DNA from 4 places in the Providencia xihuensis genome. Region 3 is predicted to be linked to each of the others. Evidence: predicted binding sites of a transcription regulator. Region 3 holds the regulator's gene; each other region holds the start of a gene.
The links. The regulator Fur, encoded in region 3, represses iron uptake genes when iron is present. The targets are predictions, from matches to a motif close to ATAATAATGAGAACNACTATCAA.
Positions count from the first base shown of each region.

Region 1 (3,683 bases), 2.1 Mb from region 3:
TCTGTCCTCTCAATCAAACACAAATAAAACGCGTGAATATAGGATAAAAATCTTTTAATCATGATTTAATCATACAAATAAATATGACATTACACAGAATAATTAGCATTCGATAGAAAAATCAGGCAGCTATACACTCGCTTTGATGCACTTTTGTTTGATTCATAAAAAACGCGCTTTATCCTTAAAGATAAAACGCGTGATAACAGCTGATATCGTTGATATTGACTATTTAGACGAAGTAGCTTCCATTCCAACTAAGCCAATTTTTAGATAACCCGACTGGCGTAATGCATTCATCACATCCATCATCGTTTCATAATCAACACTTTTATCTGCTTGGAAGAAGATCGTTGTTTCTTTATTTGAACTTGTTGCTTGGTCAAGTGTTGCAGAAAGCTGTTCTTTTGATACAGCTTGGTCGCCAATAAATAACTGGCTATCCGCTTTAACTGTTAAGAACACAGGTTTTTCTGGCCGTGGCTGCGGCTTCGCGGTTGAAGCAGGTAAGTCAACTTTAATATCTACAGTTGCCAAGGGAGCCGCGACCATGAAGATAATTAATAAAACCAACATCACATCGATAAACGGTGTTACGTTAATTTCATGCATTTCACCGCTATCATCTTGTTCGTCACCTAAACGCATTGCCATAATAATTACCTTGCTTTGCTATTTGCCAGATCAAGATCACGCCCTAATAATAATGCAGACTGTGCAGCCACATCCCCTACCTGACCACGGTAGTTATTAATCATTCTGGCGAAAATGTTATAAATTACCACTGCTGGGATCGCAGCGATAAGACCAATTGCCGTTGCAAGAAGTGCCTCTGCGATACCAGGCGCAACCACTGCTAAGTTAGTGGTTTGTGAATGAGCGATCCCGATAAAGCTATTCATGATGCCCCATACCGTTCCAAACAAACCAACAAAAGGAGAGATAGCACCAATAGTCGCTAAGTAACCATTACCACGGCCCATATATCGGCTGATTGCAGCAACGGCCCTTTCAAGGCGGAATGACGTCCGCTCTTTCGTACCAGACAGGTCGGTACTATTTGCCGATAACGCTCTTTCTGTTACTGCTTCATTAAGCAGCATTCGTGTAATACTATTTCCTTTGAAACCTTCAGCAATTTTCACGGCTTCATCAAGGGATTTCACTTCTGCGATCGCTTTCGCTTCGTCTTTTAAACGACGACGAGCAACTAAAATTTCGAGGCCTTTAGAGAAGAAGAGTGCCCATGTAATGACTGATGCAATAACCAAACCTATCATCACCGTCTTCACGACATTATCCGCATTTTGGTACATGCCCCAAACAGATAAATCCTGATCAAAACCCCCTGTTGGCGCCTCTGTCGCAATTTCGATATTTTCATTCACAACAGCAGTATTGACTGCAGGCTCAGAAGATACGGGAGCAACTTCACCATTTGGTGCTGTAATTGGCGCCGCAGGATTTGCAGCAGGTGTCGATGATGTATTTTGAGACGCAGCTGGTGTTGTTGCTGGTGTGGTTTCAGCGACCGCCGTCCCCATCAAGCCGAACGCCAATAGAATAGAAGCTGTTAGTTTACGCATCAGTTGGCCTTTACTCTCTTTTTAGTGTTGTATAAAAAAATTCATATCGATGATTGTGCCATTCATCGACTAACCTTTAAAAGCGAAATTTAACTCGCGCTGTTCGTCTCTTTTCAAAAAGACGGTGCTGATGATATCAAAGACAGCGCGAATTGATAGTAATTATCATTAGTATTCACAAATTTTTTTATATTTTTTGTTCTCAAACAATGAAGTCCACGCCTATTACACGGGTATTGCTTGTTTATTCTTATTAATGCAATAAATGTATTCAATGGACAAATATACTCCCCCCTTCTTCTATACCAATACGATTTATTGAACTTTGTAATACTGAAGAAAACTCAAGTTACATTTCCCCACGAATGCATTAACGTCATAGTATCCACGCCTCTGGATAGGCTAAATTTGAAACCATAAAGGAAAGATCATGGCAAACACCAAACCAGAAACCCAATTAGTGCACATTGGTCGGAACCCTAAATTCACACAAAAAGGTGTAAATCCTGTCATTCAACGAGCATCTTCGATTATCTTTGACACGCTTGAAGAAAAACGTCATGCAACTCGGCATCGTGCGGATGGTGTGCTTTTTTATGGCCGCCGAGGCACACAAACCCATTTTGCTTTCCAAGAAGCCATGGCTGAATTAGAAGGTGGAGCAGGTTCTGTACTTTACCCATCAGGTGCTGCTGCCATCACCAATGCAATCTTATCCTTTATTTCTGCAGGAGAGCACATTTTAGTCACAGGCTCCGCTTATGACCCAACACAGAATTTTTGCGACCATATTTTAACCAAATTACAGGTTAAAACGACCTACTTTGACCCGCTCATTGGCGAAAAGATTACAGATTTGATTCAAGCGAATACGCGCATTGTCTTTTTAGAATCTCCAGGTTCAATTACCATGGAAGTCCACGATTTACCTGCTCTCGTTCAAGCTATACGTAACAAAGCACCTGAAATCATCATTATGATTGACAATACATGGGCAGCGGGTGTCCTGCTCAAACCTTTATTGTTCGATGTGGATATTTCAATACAATCCGCAACAAAATATATTAATGGGCATTCTGATGGCATGTTAGGAGTCGCAGTAGCAAATAAGCGCTGCATCGAAACTTTACGTGAAAATTCATATCTGCTTGGGCAAACCGCAGACCCCGATACCGTTTATATGGCTAATCGTGGTTTGCATACCCTCCCTACGCGCCTAAAACAGCATCAAGAAAACAGTATACAAGTAGCAAACTGGCTGCAAGAACGCCCCGAAGTCGAACAGGTTTTTCATCCAGCCCTGCCAACTTCGCCTGGTCATGAATTCTTTATTCGGGATTTTTCAGGGTGTAATGGCTTATTTTCTTTTCAACTTAAGTCACGCCTATCCACTGAACAGTTCGCTGCTTTTATCGAAAATTTAGCTCATTTTAAAATGGGGTATTCATGGGGTGGATTTGAATCGCTAATTTTAGGTTACCAAAAAGAAGATTTACTCAGCATGAGACAATATGATTTTCAATTGAACGAAGGGACTTTTTTCCGTGTTCACGTGGGGCTTGAACACCCACAAGATTTAATTGATGACCTACAATTGGCTTTTGAACGCATTTAAAATAAAAAATGAAAATTGCAGAAAACACTAAAATGTTTTCTGCAATTCATCGACTAATGAATGAATACCCCCAAACAAATCAAACCCAATCTTATTTTTTCCTGTAATATAAATAAGGAAATTCGCTTTTAGACAAATACAGGAATGATTATGGAAGTCCTACGCGAAATCGTACTAGCGCTTTGGGATCACGATTTCCTAAAACTCTCCAACCCCGAAGTACTTTGGGTTATTTATACCGTACTTTTTGTTGTTATTGTTTTGGAAAATGGGGTTCTTCCCGCCGCTTTTCTGCCTGGAGATACCTTGTTAATCCTTTCTGGCGCATTAATCGCCAAAGGAGTTTTGCACTTTGTCCCAACCATTTTATTGCTCGCCACAGCTGCGAGTTTGGGTTGTTGGTTAGGGTTTATGCAAGGTAGATGGCTCAGTGAAACGAAAACGGTCAAGCGTTGGCTAGCCCAAATTCCTGATGAGTATCA
Region 1 is NZ_CP169565.1:761,735-765,417, reverse strand. It holds gene exbD (TonB system transport protein ExbD) at 229-654, opposite strand; gene exbB (tonB-system energizer ExbB) at 660-1,586, opposite strand; gene metC (cystathionine beta-lyase) at 2,017-3,201, shown strand; gene ACE2AL_RS03265 (DedA family protein) at 3,352-3,683, shown strand, end outside.
Region 1: exbB (tonB-system energizer ExbB) is a predicted target of Fur. The motif match lies at 1,739-1,761, and genes of this name have one in related genera.

Region 2 (3,683 bases), 530 kb from region 3:
TCAATATGGTAAATCACCGCCAATGCAGGAAGTGGCTCGCTGTAACGCTTACTGCGATTTTGATTTTTAAAACTGTCGTTTAAGTGAATATTGATGTTTTCGTAGCGAATACCCGGAATGATAGTCCAGTTGCCGACATCAATGGTGTCATCAAGGTAAATCGCATGCGCTTCCGTTCCGCCCGAGGTGTGTTGGTAGTAGTCATTGGTACTTGGGCGTGTGTTTTGTGTGCCAGCTTGGTACCAATTTGAGCGATAGGCTTTTTCATCAGCGGTTTCATTTAAATAACGGTAGCCCACAGTCACTTCATGGGACATATTATTGAAACGAAACAATTGTGAATAACTTGGCTCAATGGCATACGCGGTATAGTGACGCGGGTAAGAAACCAAACGTCTCTCGTTGGCTTTGTCTTTATGGTCACTTTCAATATAGCTACCACGGTAGCTTTTGCTAAACCACGTCATTAATTCGAATTGCTTGTCATCTTCTTCATGTTTATATTTCAATGACATATCTTGGCGATTCCCTTCAAAACGGTCATAAGGCCGCGTTGATTGGAATGGGTCTGCATTATATTGAGCTTGGGTTAACCCGCCTGGCATTCCAGACATCGCGTGATAATAGTGAAAATTCGCTAATAGCTCGTCGTTATCCGTGATGGCATAACGGGTTTTCAACATAAAATCATCAATATCCGTATTATCATTACTTTTGCGATAACCCTGCCCGTGTAAACCCGAATATAGGATCATGGCACCCGCTGAATCATCAGCTTTAGAGCCACCTAATGAGGCATCCACTAAGGTCTTTAACCCACCTGTTTTCGCCCCTTGGGTTTGTACCGCTACCCCGCCACCAAACTCCTTTGGAATTGGCTTGGTCACAAAGTTAATCACTCCACCTACGTTTTGTGGCCCATAACGTACAGATGCCCCACCACGGATAACATCGATGGATTCAATACTGCCTAACGAGAGTGGTGACATGGAAAGTTGTGGCTGACCATAAGGTGCTGCCGCCAACGGCATCCCATCAAGCAAAATCGTTGAACGTGGCGATAAACGTGAGGTTAAACCGCGCACCCCTACGTTTAAGGAAACATCACTTCCCCCAGTTCCATTACTTTCACGCACTTGAACACCAGGGATACCTTTTAGTGCATCCGCAATGGTTTCACTGCCCGTTTCTTTAATTTGTTGCTGTGTTTTAACGGTTCGTGCACCGGGATGGTTAAATACCACTTCGCTGTCTTCGGTATTTTCGAGCCAGTTACCCGTGACGGTAATTTGGTCATTTTTAGCGTTATCAGCCGCAAAAGCATAGTGAGAAATCAATGAAGCAGAAATTGCCAATGGCAAAAGTAGTTTGCGAGTTTTCAAGTTCATAAAAGGCGAGTTAAGAAAGAAGATTAAGATCAATAATGATAATTATAATCATTAGTAATAATCAACCATATTTACTCTTTTTTTATAACAAAAACATCTAACTAATTAAATTATTAGTTATTATTCTTTTTTTAGCCTAAAAAAAAGACAAATAAAAATCCGAAGGGGTTACCTTCGGATTTCAGACTGCTGACAAACCAATTAGGTTTGGCTGCAGGTTGGATAGGTTTTGAAAATAAATTAGGAAAATCAATTTATTGATTTTCGGCTGATAACACAAAGCAGGAAAAAACACGCTTTTATCCTGCTTTGTCAACAACCTCCATCCGAAGGGGTTACCTTCGGATTTCAAATAACTCAAGAGTTAAAATTAACCTCCGAGAGAGAAAAATACGACGCGCCCCACAGCTTCACTAGCAAAAATACATAACACAGCAAATGACATGACTAATGTTGCATTCGTTGATTGGCTTGATTTTTGGCACAACAAACGACCAACAAACAGAACGCCTACTGCGATTAACGCCACACGGGCAATACTCAGGCTAAGTAATCCTTCAGGCAATTCACGCGGGGTCATGCCCATATAAATTGGCTCACCGATATTGCTCAGTAATGACAATGCACCGAGTAACATCAATAATATCCCCACTACACCCACACCTAATGAAGCTTTTACCACTCGCTTAAGTTGATCCTCTTTACCCAAAGAACGCAGGCCACCCACTAGCAATGAAGCCGCAATCACACCGCCAACCAATAACACTGCCCCAAAGAAACTGGCGTAAGTAAATAAACCACCCCACAAGTTAAAGAGCGTGTTTGCGTACAGCGCCGACATGGCATACATATACACCAAGCCCGCGATAGCGCTGAGAACTAATAATGCACTATTCGCTTTATTTTTGAGTAATAACAAGGCTGTGCTCAAAAATAACAATGCCATGTAAATCGCGGTTGCCCATACTTCACGGCTCATCCAAGAACTAGAAACATGGACCATGGTGTAAAACATGTGTAATGGATTACCCATATGAAACAATGAGCCCAATAACCCTACGCACCCTAAAACAAAACTCGCAACTACGGGCTTTTTAATAAGTTGCTTTTTTTCATTTCCTTCAAGGATACGACAATAGCACAGCAACGAAACAACCAAGCAGCCTACTGATGCTTGCATAAATAAGGTGAAAATCACCAATGGAAATTCATGCATGATAATTCTCCTTATCCTTTCGTGCCAACAACAAGGTTGGGTTTGGTGATGCTTGAACTTGGCAGGCCATCAATATCCGCATTGGTCCCGTATTTTTTGCGCAGTTCGCTTATCAAGCCAAACTCTATTGCACGCATTGGGCAAGAATCGACACACATTGGGTTCCCCCCCTGCTCGCGTAAATCAATACAGGTATCACACTTAGTCATCATGCCGATGCTGGCATCAAATTGTGGGGCTTCATACGGGCAAGCCCATGTACAATAACGGCAACCGACACATTTATCGTGGTCAACCAAAACAACGCCATCTTCTTCACGTTTGTGCATAGCCGTTGTTGGACAGTGGCTAACACATTGCGGGTCATCACAATGATTACACGCAATAGATAAATGCCAACGATGTGGGCGGGGATATTCACCCACTTCGATATCGTACACACGGCGAAAATTACGCCCAACCTCAAGGTCATTTTTATCTTTACATGCCACAACACAGGCTTTACAACCAATACAGGTGGCAACATTGATATAAAATCCGACTTGTTTATCCATTATTCATTGCCCCTTAAAAAATAATACGCTGTGGAATTGCAACATCAGGGACTAACTGGTCACCATCCCATTTTTCGATGTTACATAACATGGTATTCCACCCTGATGTTCCTAACCCTGTTGGGACTTGGATCGTCAGCGTATTATCTGCACCAGCCATATCTATCCCTGTTTTTTCATCCACATCCGTCCAGCTACCATGAGGTAATGCAACTACCCCTGGTTTCATGGTTTGCGTGACTAGCGCTGGGCGGACAATTTTTCCGTGAGGGCTGCTAACCAATACCGTTTCGCCATGCTTAATTCCTAAACGTTTAGCATCAGAGGCATTGATATAGATCGGACTTGGCCACTGCTCACGTAGCCACGGCACATTATCTAACGTACTGTGTGAACGACGTAAATAGTGTGGGTTATAAATTTGGAATGGATAATCCCCCTTCTCTTTTTTGGCAAAGTCTTTAAAACTCGCCTCATAACCGCTAGCTGAAGGAATATATTCAGGAATTGGCGGTAATTTCGTCC
Region 2 is NZ_CP169565.1:2,620,424-2,624,106, forward strand. It holds gene ACE2AL_RS11690 (TonB-dependent siderophore receptor) at 1-1,388, opposite strand, end outside; gene ACE2AL_RS11695 (DmsC/YnfH family molybdoenzyme membrane anchor subunit) at 1,759-2,604, opposite strand; gene ACE2AL_RS11700 (DMSO/selenate family reductase complex B subunit) at 2,616-3,158, opposite strand; gene ACE2AL_RS11705 (molybdopterin-dependent oxidoreductase) at 3,172-3,683, opposite strand, start outside.
Region 2: ACE2AL_RS11690 (TonB-dependent siderophore receptor) is a predicted target of Fur. The motif match lies at 1,424-1,446, and genes of this name have one in related genera.

Region 3 (3,683 bases):
AAATCGAGTTTCAAAATATTCGATTTCGTTATCAGGCCGATACGCCTGAGGTTCTCAATAATCTCTCGTTGTCGGTTAAAGCAGGCGAGTTTATTGGTATTACTGGCCCTTCAGGCTCAGGGAAAAGTACGTTAACTAAGCTCTTACAGCGGCTTTATGTACCACAGCATGGTCAAGTTATTGTAGATGGAATGGATTTAGCTGTCGCAGATACAGTATCACTGCGCCGAAAAATGAGTGTGGTTTTACAAGAAAGTACACTATTTGTTGGAAGTATTGCTGATAACATTCGCTTAAGTGCCCCCCAAGCATCAGATGAAAAAGTGATCCAAGCGGCAAAACTCGCGGGTGCCTATGATTTCATTATGTCTTTACCAGATAACTTCAATTCAGCCTTAGCAGAAAAAGGGTTGAACCTTTCTGGGGGGCAGCGCCAACGAATTGCCTTGGCCCGCGCTTTGCTGACTGAACCAGATATTTTAATTCTTGATGAAGCCACTTCGGCTCTCGATTATGAGTCAGAAGCTGCAATTATGGCAAATATGCATTTAATTGCCCAAGGCAGAACAGTTATTAGCATCGCACATCGGCTAAACACAATTATGCATGCTGATAAAATTTGTGTTATTCAACAAGGGAAAGTTATTGAAATGGATACGCATAAAAACCTCCTTGCATCGAATGGGCTTTATGCGCGTTTATGGCAACAGCAAACACAATAAAATGCCTAAAAAAGCATCACTTAGATAGCAAGTGGTGCTTTTTTCCTAAAAGCGTACTTTTTTTAACCTATCAGGCTCACTCGCTTACTTCCAAGCTATAGCACTGCGTGATGAGCTAGGGTATCATGGCGCGCTGAATTATTGGCACACCCTTTTAGCAATTATAGACATGGCAAAAGAACAAACTGATCGTACAACTCTGGATTTGTTCGCTGAGGAACGAAGGCCTGGGCGACCTAAGACAAGCCCGCTATCACGGGATGAACAACTAAGGATAAACAAACGCAACCAACTAAAACGCGATAAAGTGAAGGGGTTGCGTCGAGTTGAACTTAAACTAAATGAAGAAGCTGTTACTGTGCTCAATCAGTTAGCTGAAGAAAAAAATATAAGCCGCAGTGAATTAATAGAAGAAATCTTGATGTCACAACTTCAGCACGTTGATGAGACAATACTCAAGTAACGCTCTCTTAGTAAATCACACAAATTTGACAGACTTATAAAAGTTTTTTCGCCAGAATAAGGCATAAAATTCTATTTATTTTCGTTCTAAATGAGTTCTAGAAGTTGAGAAATTCCTTCTTTCTCTCTTAGAAAAACAAGAGGTTAATCAGTTTATGGCAGTCATCGGTATTTTCTTCGGAAGTGATACAGGTAACACAGAAAATATTGCCAAAATGATCCAAGAAAGATTAGGCAAAGATGTAGCAGAAGTTCATGATATTGCTAAGTGTAGCAAAGAAGACATTGAGGCTTTTGACATTCTACTTCTTGGTATTCCAACTTGGTATTACGGCGAAGCACAATGTGATTGGGATGACTTTTTCCCAACATTAGAAGAAATTGATTTTGACGGTAAGCTTGTCGCGCTCTTTGGTTGTGGAGATCAAGAAGACTACGCAGAATATTTTTGTGATGCGATGGGCACAATTCGCGATATCATCGAGCCACGAGGTGCGGTGATTGTTGGACACTGGCCTACTGAAGGTTACCACTTCGAAGTTTCTAAAGGTATGGCGGATGACAACCACTTTATCGGCTTAGCGATTGACGAAGATCGCCAACCTGAATTAACAGATGAACGAGTGGATGCATGGGTCAAACAAATCTCTGAAGAAATGTCATTAGCTGAAATTCTCGGCTAGTCGATTAAAAATATGTGTTGCTGATAGATTGAATCATTTTCCGCTCAAAATGTACCACCTCAGAGCATCATTCAGTCTAAAATAATCGATTAAATATCCTTATTGGATAGACTTATAAGAGATTATCAAAATAATGAGACAATGCATGGTTTCTATTTTTATTTTCCATGCCTATAATTGTAAATCAGTTTAGAAGACAACTGGTTTTATGTTAAAAATGTCTCATTATTGTTAAATTTATGATTTAAGATACAGGACAAACCCGCATGACAGACAACAATAAAGCATTGAAAAATGCTGGACTCAAAGTCACTCTTCCAAGACTTAAGATTTTGGAAGTACTTCAGGAGCCTGAGTGCCACCACGTCAGTGCGGAAGATCTCTATAAAAAGCTGATCGACATGGGCGAAGAGATCGGGCTAGCGACTGTATACCGTGTATTGAACCAATTTGATGATGCAGGTATCGTTACACGCCATAATTTCGAGGGTGGAAAATCTGTATTCGAATTAACTCAGCAACATCACCATGACCACCTAATTTGTTTAGATTGTGGTAAAGTGATTGAGTTTACTGACGAGTCGATTGAAACCCGCCAAAAAAATATCGCTGCTCGCCATGGTATTAAACTGTCTAACCACAGCTTATACTTATATGGCCACTGTGCTGATGGTGATTGCCGCGATAACGCTGACGCACACGAAGCAAAAGAGTAATAAATTAATCGCCATCGTAACTTGATGGTGACCCATTCTTCAAAAGCCTGATGCTATCGTTATCAGGCTTTTTTATTGCATCAATTCACCGATAAATTAACCTTTTCCAGTTAGAATACCCATAATTTATCTTATTCACTTTATATTTATCACTAAAATATGTCATTAAGGTGAAATATTGAAGTGTTCTATAATAAGTTGCAATTCACTTCAAATCCTTTATATTGTTTGTCGGATAAATTCATCTCTCTATTTTAAAATATTTACAATGGTATCATAGTGATGCATAACGTCATTTAAAACATACATTGCATCTGTTTTTTATATCACTGTCATATGATTTATCTAATTAATGTCTAAAATAAGTTCAACATATTACGACCAAATTTTGGCTTGCTTTTAATTTAATAAGCAAGATTAGTGTAATAAAAAAGTTAAATTACAATTATATGATGTAATTCATATATTTTTAGCTAGACTTATTTGGATTACTCTCGTACTTCGTAAGAGATTAACTGATGAAAAAAACATATCTTTTTATTAACACTAGTTTTTTCTTCTGGTTTCTTACTTTAATAGGATGGTTTTTTCGTCATACTGCCATCACCTTATTTTCATTTGTATTATCAATTCTGTTCTTGATCTTATACTTCAATCAAAAAAAGGTAAGTAAAATGTTCACCAAAAGACAAAACAAACAAGCTCTAGAAGAAACAACTACAATTCGTGAACCTGATATTATTTCTAAGATAGAAGAACAAGTTACGATATCAACCCCAACGCTTAGTGAAGAAAAATCGAATACAATTATCTCAAGGGATGTTATGTTTGAAGGCAACATAACATCTAACGAGCAAGTGCATATTTACGGCAAGGTGGTTGGCAATATTACAGGGAAAGATAATACTGTAAAAGTTATGCTCAACGGCCAAGTGACGGGTAATATTACTTGTAAAGAATTGATTATTAATGGCCAAGTTGAGGGTGAGTGCGTCTCTGAGTCCATTAGTATCGAAAATAATGGCGAAGTCCATGGAACAATTCACTACAGCAGTTTATCGATTAAAAAAGGCGGCATCCTTTCAGGACAAGCTAAAGTC
Region 3 is NZ_CP169565.1:3,150,597-3,154,279, forward strand. It holds gene ACE2AL_RS14180 (type I secretion system permease/ATPase) at 1-722, shown strand, start outside; gene ybfE (LexA regulated protein) at 892-1,185, shown strand; gene fldA (flavodoxin FldA) at 1,340-1,867, shown strand; gene fur (ferric iron uptake transcriptional regulator) at 2,134-2,583, shown strand; gene ACE2AL_RS14200 (polymer-forming cytoskeletal protein) at 3,258-3,683, shown strand, end outside.

Region 4 (3,683 bases), 1.1 Mb from region 3:
GGTAGAGCAACTGACTTGTAATCAGTAGGTCCCGAGTTCGACTCTTGGTGCCGGCACCATTAAAAATTTGGATAGGTGGGATACCCAAGCGGCCAAAGGGAGCAGACTGTAAATCTGCCGTCACAGACTTCGAAGGTTCGAATCCTTCTCCCACCACCATCTCCAAGAAGATTTCTTTATAGAAACTTCAAGGAACAGTTTAACAGCTGATAACTCAGGTAGCCGAGTTCATTGCGGGCATCGTATAATGGCTATTACCTCAGCCTTCCAAGCTGATGATGCGGGTTCGATTCCCGCTGCCCGCTCCAAGATGTGCTGATATGGCTCAGTTGGTAGAGCACACCCTTGGTAAGGGTGAGGTCGGCAGTTCGAATCTGCCTATCAGCACCACTTCCCTTATGTTCTCAATTATCTCCCTGATTTGTCTCCTGAAAAAAACAAGCGAAATAATTTCTTGCTTGGTTGATGTGGTTTAACCACCGATTCCGTGTCTTAGAGGGACAATCTAATGTCTAAAGAAAAATTTGAACGTTCAAAACCGCACGTTAACGTTGGTACTATCGGCCACGTTGACCACGGTAAAACTACTCTGACAGCAGCTATCACTACTGTTCTGGCAAAAACTTACGGCGGTTCTGCTCGTGCATTCGACCAAATCGATAACGCACCAGAAGAAAAAGCGCGTGGTATCACCATCTCTACTTCTCACGTAGAGTACGATACTCCAACTCGCCACTACGCACACGTAGACTGCCCAGGACACGCCGACTATGTTAAAAACATGATCACAGGTGCTGCACAGATGGACGGTGCAATCCTGGTTGTTGCTGCGACTGATGGCCCAATGCCACAAACTCGTGAGCACATCCTGTTAGGTCGTCAGGTTGGCGTTCCTTACATCATCGTGTTCCTGAACAAATGTGACATGGTTGATGACGAAGAACTGTTAGAATTAGTTGAAATGGAAGTTCGTGAACTTCTGTCTCAGTACGATTTCCCAGGCGACGACACTCCAGTTGTTCGCGGTTCAGCACTGAAAGCGCTGGAAGGCGAAGCTGAGTGGGAAGCGAAAATTGTTGAATTAGCAGGTTACCTGGATTCTTACATCCCAGAACCAGAGCGTGCAATTGACCGTCCATTCCTGCTGCCAATTGAAGACGTATTCTCAATCTCAGGTCGTGGTACAGTAGTAACAGGCCGTGTTGAGCGTGGTATCATCAAAGTTGGTGAAGAAGTTGAAATCGTTGGTATCAAAGAGACTGCGAAAACAACTTGTACTGGTGTTGAAATGTTCCGTAAACTTCTTGACGAAGGCCGTGCGGGTGAGAACGTTGGTGTTCTGCTGCGTGGTACTAAGCGTGAAGAAATCGAACGTGGTCAAGTACTTGCTAAACCAGGTTCAATCAAGCCACACACTAAATTTGAATCAGAAGTTTATATTCTGAGCAAAGATGAAGGTGGTCGTCACACTCCATTCTTCAAAGGTTACCGTCCACAGTTCTACTTCCGTACAACTGACGTAACAGGTACTATCGAACTGCCAGAAGGCGTAGAGATGGTAATGCCAGGTGATAACATCAACATGATCGTTACCCTGATCCACCCAATCGCGATGGACGACGGTTTACGTTTCGCAATCCGTGAAGGTGGCCGTACTGTAGGTGCGGGTGTTGTTGCAAAAATCATTGCATAATACATAGCATCACAAAATGTTAGAAAAGGGCACCTTAATTGGTGCCTTTTTTATATCTGCGCGTATCCCTTCTCCAATGTTTTAACTTCTCCATAGAAATTATTTCTCTTAGAAAAATTAGTTATTAGATATTAATTCGTTATGCTTATTGCAGAATTGCAACTTATGTGTCGGTAAATAAATATGAGTCGAAATGAGAACTATTTTTAAATTAAATATAGATGTAGAAGCCTGTGTAAATAATCTGTAATGGTAATTGAAATGCGAATCATTTTTATTTAAAATATACGTATATAATTTATACAGGCTAAAAAATATGTACGTTTGTCTTTGTGAAGCCATTACAGATAAGCAAATCAGAAATGCGGTAAGGAAATACCAAGTCAGCTCATTAAAAGGGTTGCGACAAGTATTGCCTGTCGGTCGTGAATGTGGAAAGTGTATTCGGCAAACAAGAGAGATTTTACAACAAGAGCTTATCCAGCTAGAAGAGATTTGTGCTATTGAAGTTGCATAATCGCTTACCCTTCAAATTATCTTCCAATTAGTTTTATTGCCTTTTACATAAATGCTTGTGTAAAAATTACTCTGCTAATCAATTTCAGTACTACACTTAAAAGACTGGAAGCGATGGAGGGTACAAATGAAAGGCGATAAAAAAATGATAGCCCACCTTAATAAATTGTTGGGCAATGAGCTAGTCGCAATTAACCAATATTTTTTACATGCACGTATGTTTAAAAATTGGGGGCTGACACGTCTCAATGAGATGGAATATCATGAATCAATCGATGAAATGAAACATGCCGATAAATACATAGAGCGTATTCTTTTCCTTGAAGGTATTCCTAATTTACAAGACTTAGGTAAGTTAAACATCGGTGAGGATGTGGAAGAAATGCTTAAGTCAGATTTACAGCTTGAACTTGATGGCGCAAAAAACTTAAAAGAGGCAATTAAGTACGCAGATTCTATCCATGATTATGTCAGCCGAGATCTGATGATTGAAATTTTAGCGGATGAAGAAAATCATATTGATTGGATAGAAACACAGTTAGATTTAATTGTTCGCTTAGGTATTCAAAATTATCTACAAGCTCAAGTGATCGAAGAGTAGTGACTTTAGATTTCAATCTTCTGTGAGATTTTTGATTTTGATAGGCGCCTAACTTCTGAATCCATCAGAGTTGGGCGTTTTTTTGTTATGACCATGAGAAAATTCGCACATATTTTCCCCGATTGCTTGCGTTTCGCAATAATTTACGTATAATGCGCGGGCTTACTGATGAGTAAGCCCTAATTTATTAGGACTGAAATATCAGTATTGAGCCAACGATTTGTTGCTCATTTAGACAATACTCCCGATATGGGGGTTACACTAAGACGATTACACTCCCCCATCAATCGAAATGGGTGCGAGGAGTAATCATTTACGTTTATAAAATAGTTGGAGCTCTGGTCTCATGCAGAACCAAAGAATCCGTATCCGCCTTAAAGCTTTTGATCATCGTTTAATCGATCAATCAACTGCGGAAATCGTAGAGACTGCTAAGCGCACTGGTGCGCAGGTACGTGGTCCTATCCCGCTGCCGACACGTAAAGAGCGTTTTACCGTTCTGATTTCTCCGCACGTTAATAAAGATGCGCGTGATCAGTACGAAATTCGCACTCACAAACGTCTGGTTGACATCGTTGAGCCAACCGAGAAGACCGTTGATGCTCTGATGCGTCTGGACCTGGCTGCCGGCGTTGACGTGCAGATCAGCCTGGGTTAATCAGGTCGTCGAACGATTGAGAGGTTGAAACAATGATTGGTTTAGTCGGTAAGAAAGTGGGAATGACACGTATCTTCACTGAAGATGGTGTTTCTATCCCTGTAACTGTTATCGAAATTGAAAATAACCGCGTTACTCAGGTTAAAACTGCAGAAACTGACGGTTACAATGCAATTCAGGTTACTACTGGTAGCAAAAAAGCTAACCGTGTAACT
Region 4 is NZ_CP169565.1:4,283,097-4,286,779, reverse strand. It holds tRNA gene ACE2AL_RS19600 (tRNA-Thr) at 1-59, shown strand, start outside; tRNA gene ACE2AL_RS19595 (tRNA-Tyr) at 75-159, shown strand; tRNA gene ACE2AL_RS19590 (tRNA-Gly) at 234-308, shown strand; tRNA gene ACE2AL_RS19585 (tRNA-Thr) at 315-390, shown strand; gene tuf (elongation factor Tu) at 509-1,693, shown strand; gene bfd (bacterioferritin-associated ferredoxin) at 2,010-2,210, shown strand; gene bfr (bacterioferritin) at 2,337-2,810, shown strand; gene rpsJ (30S ribosomal protein S10) at 3,157-3,468, shown strand; gene rplC (50S ribosomal protein L3) at 3,501-3,683, shown strand, end outside.
Region 4: bfd (bacterioferritin-associated ferredoxin) is a predicted target of Fur. The motif match lies at 1,881-1,903, and genes of this name have one in related genera.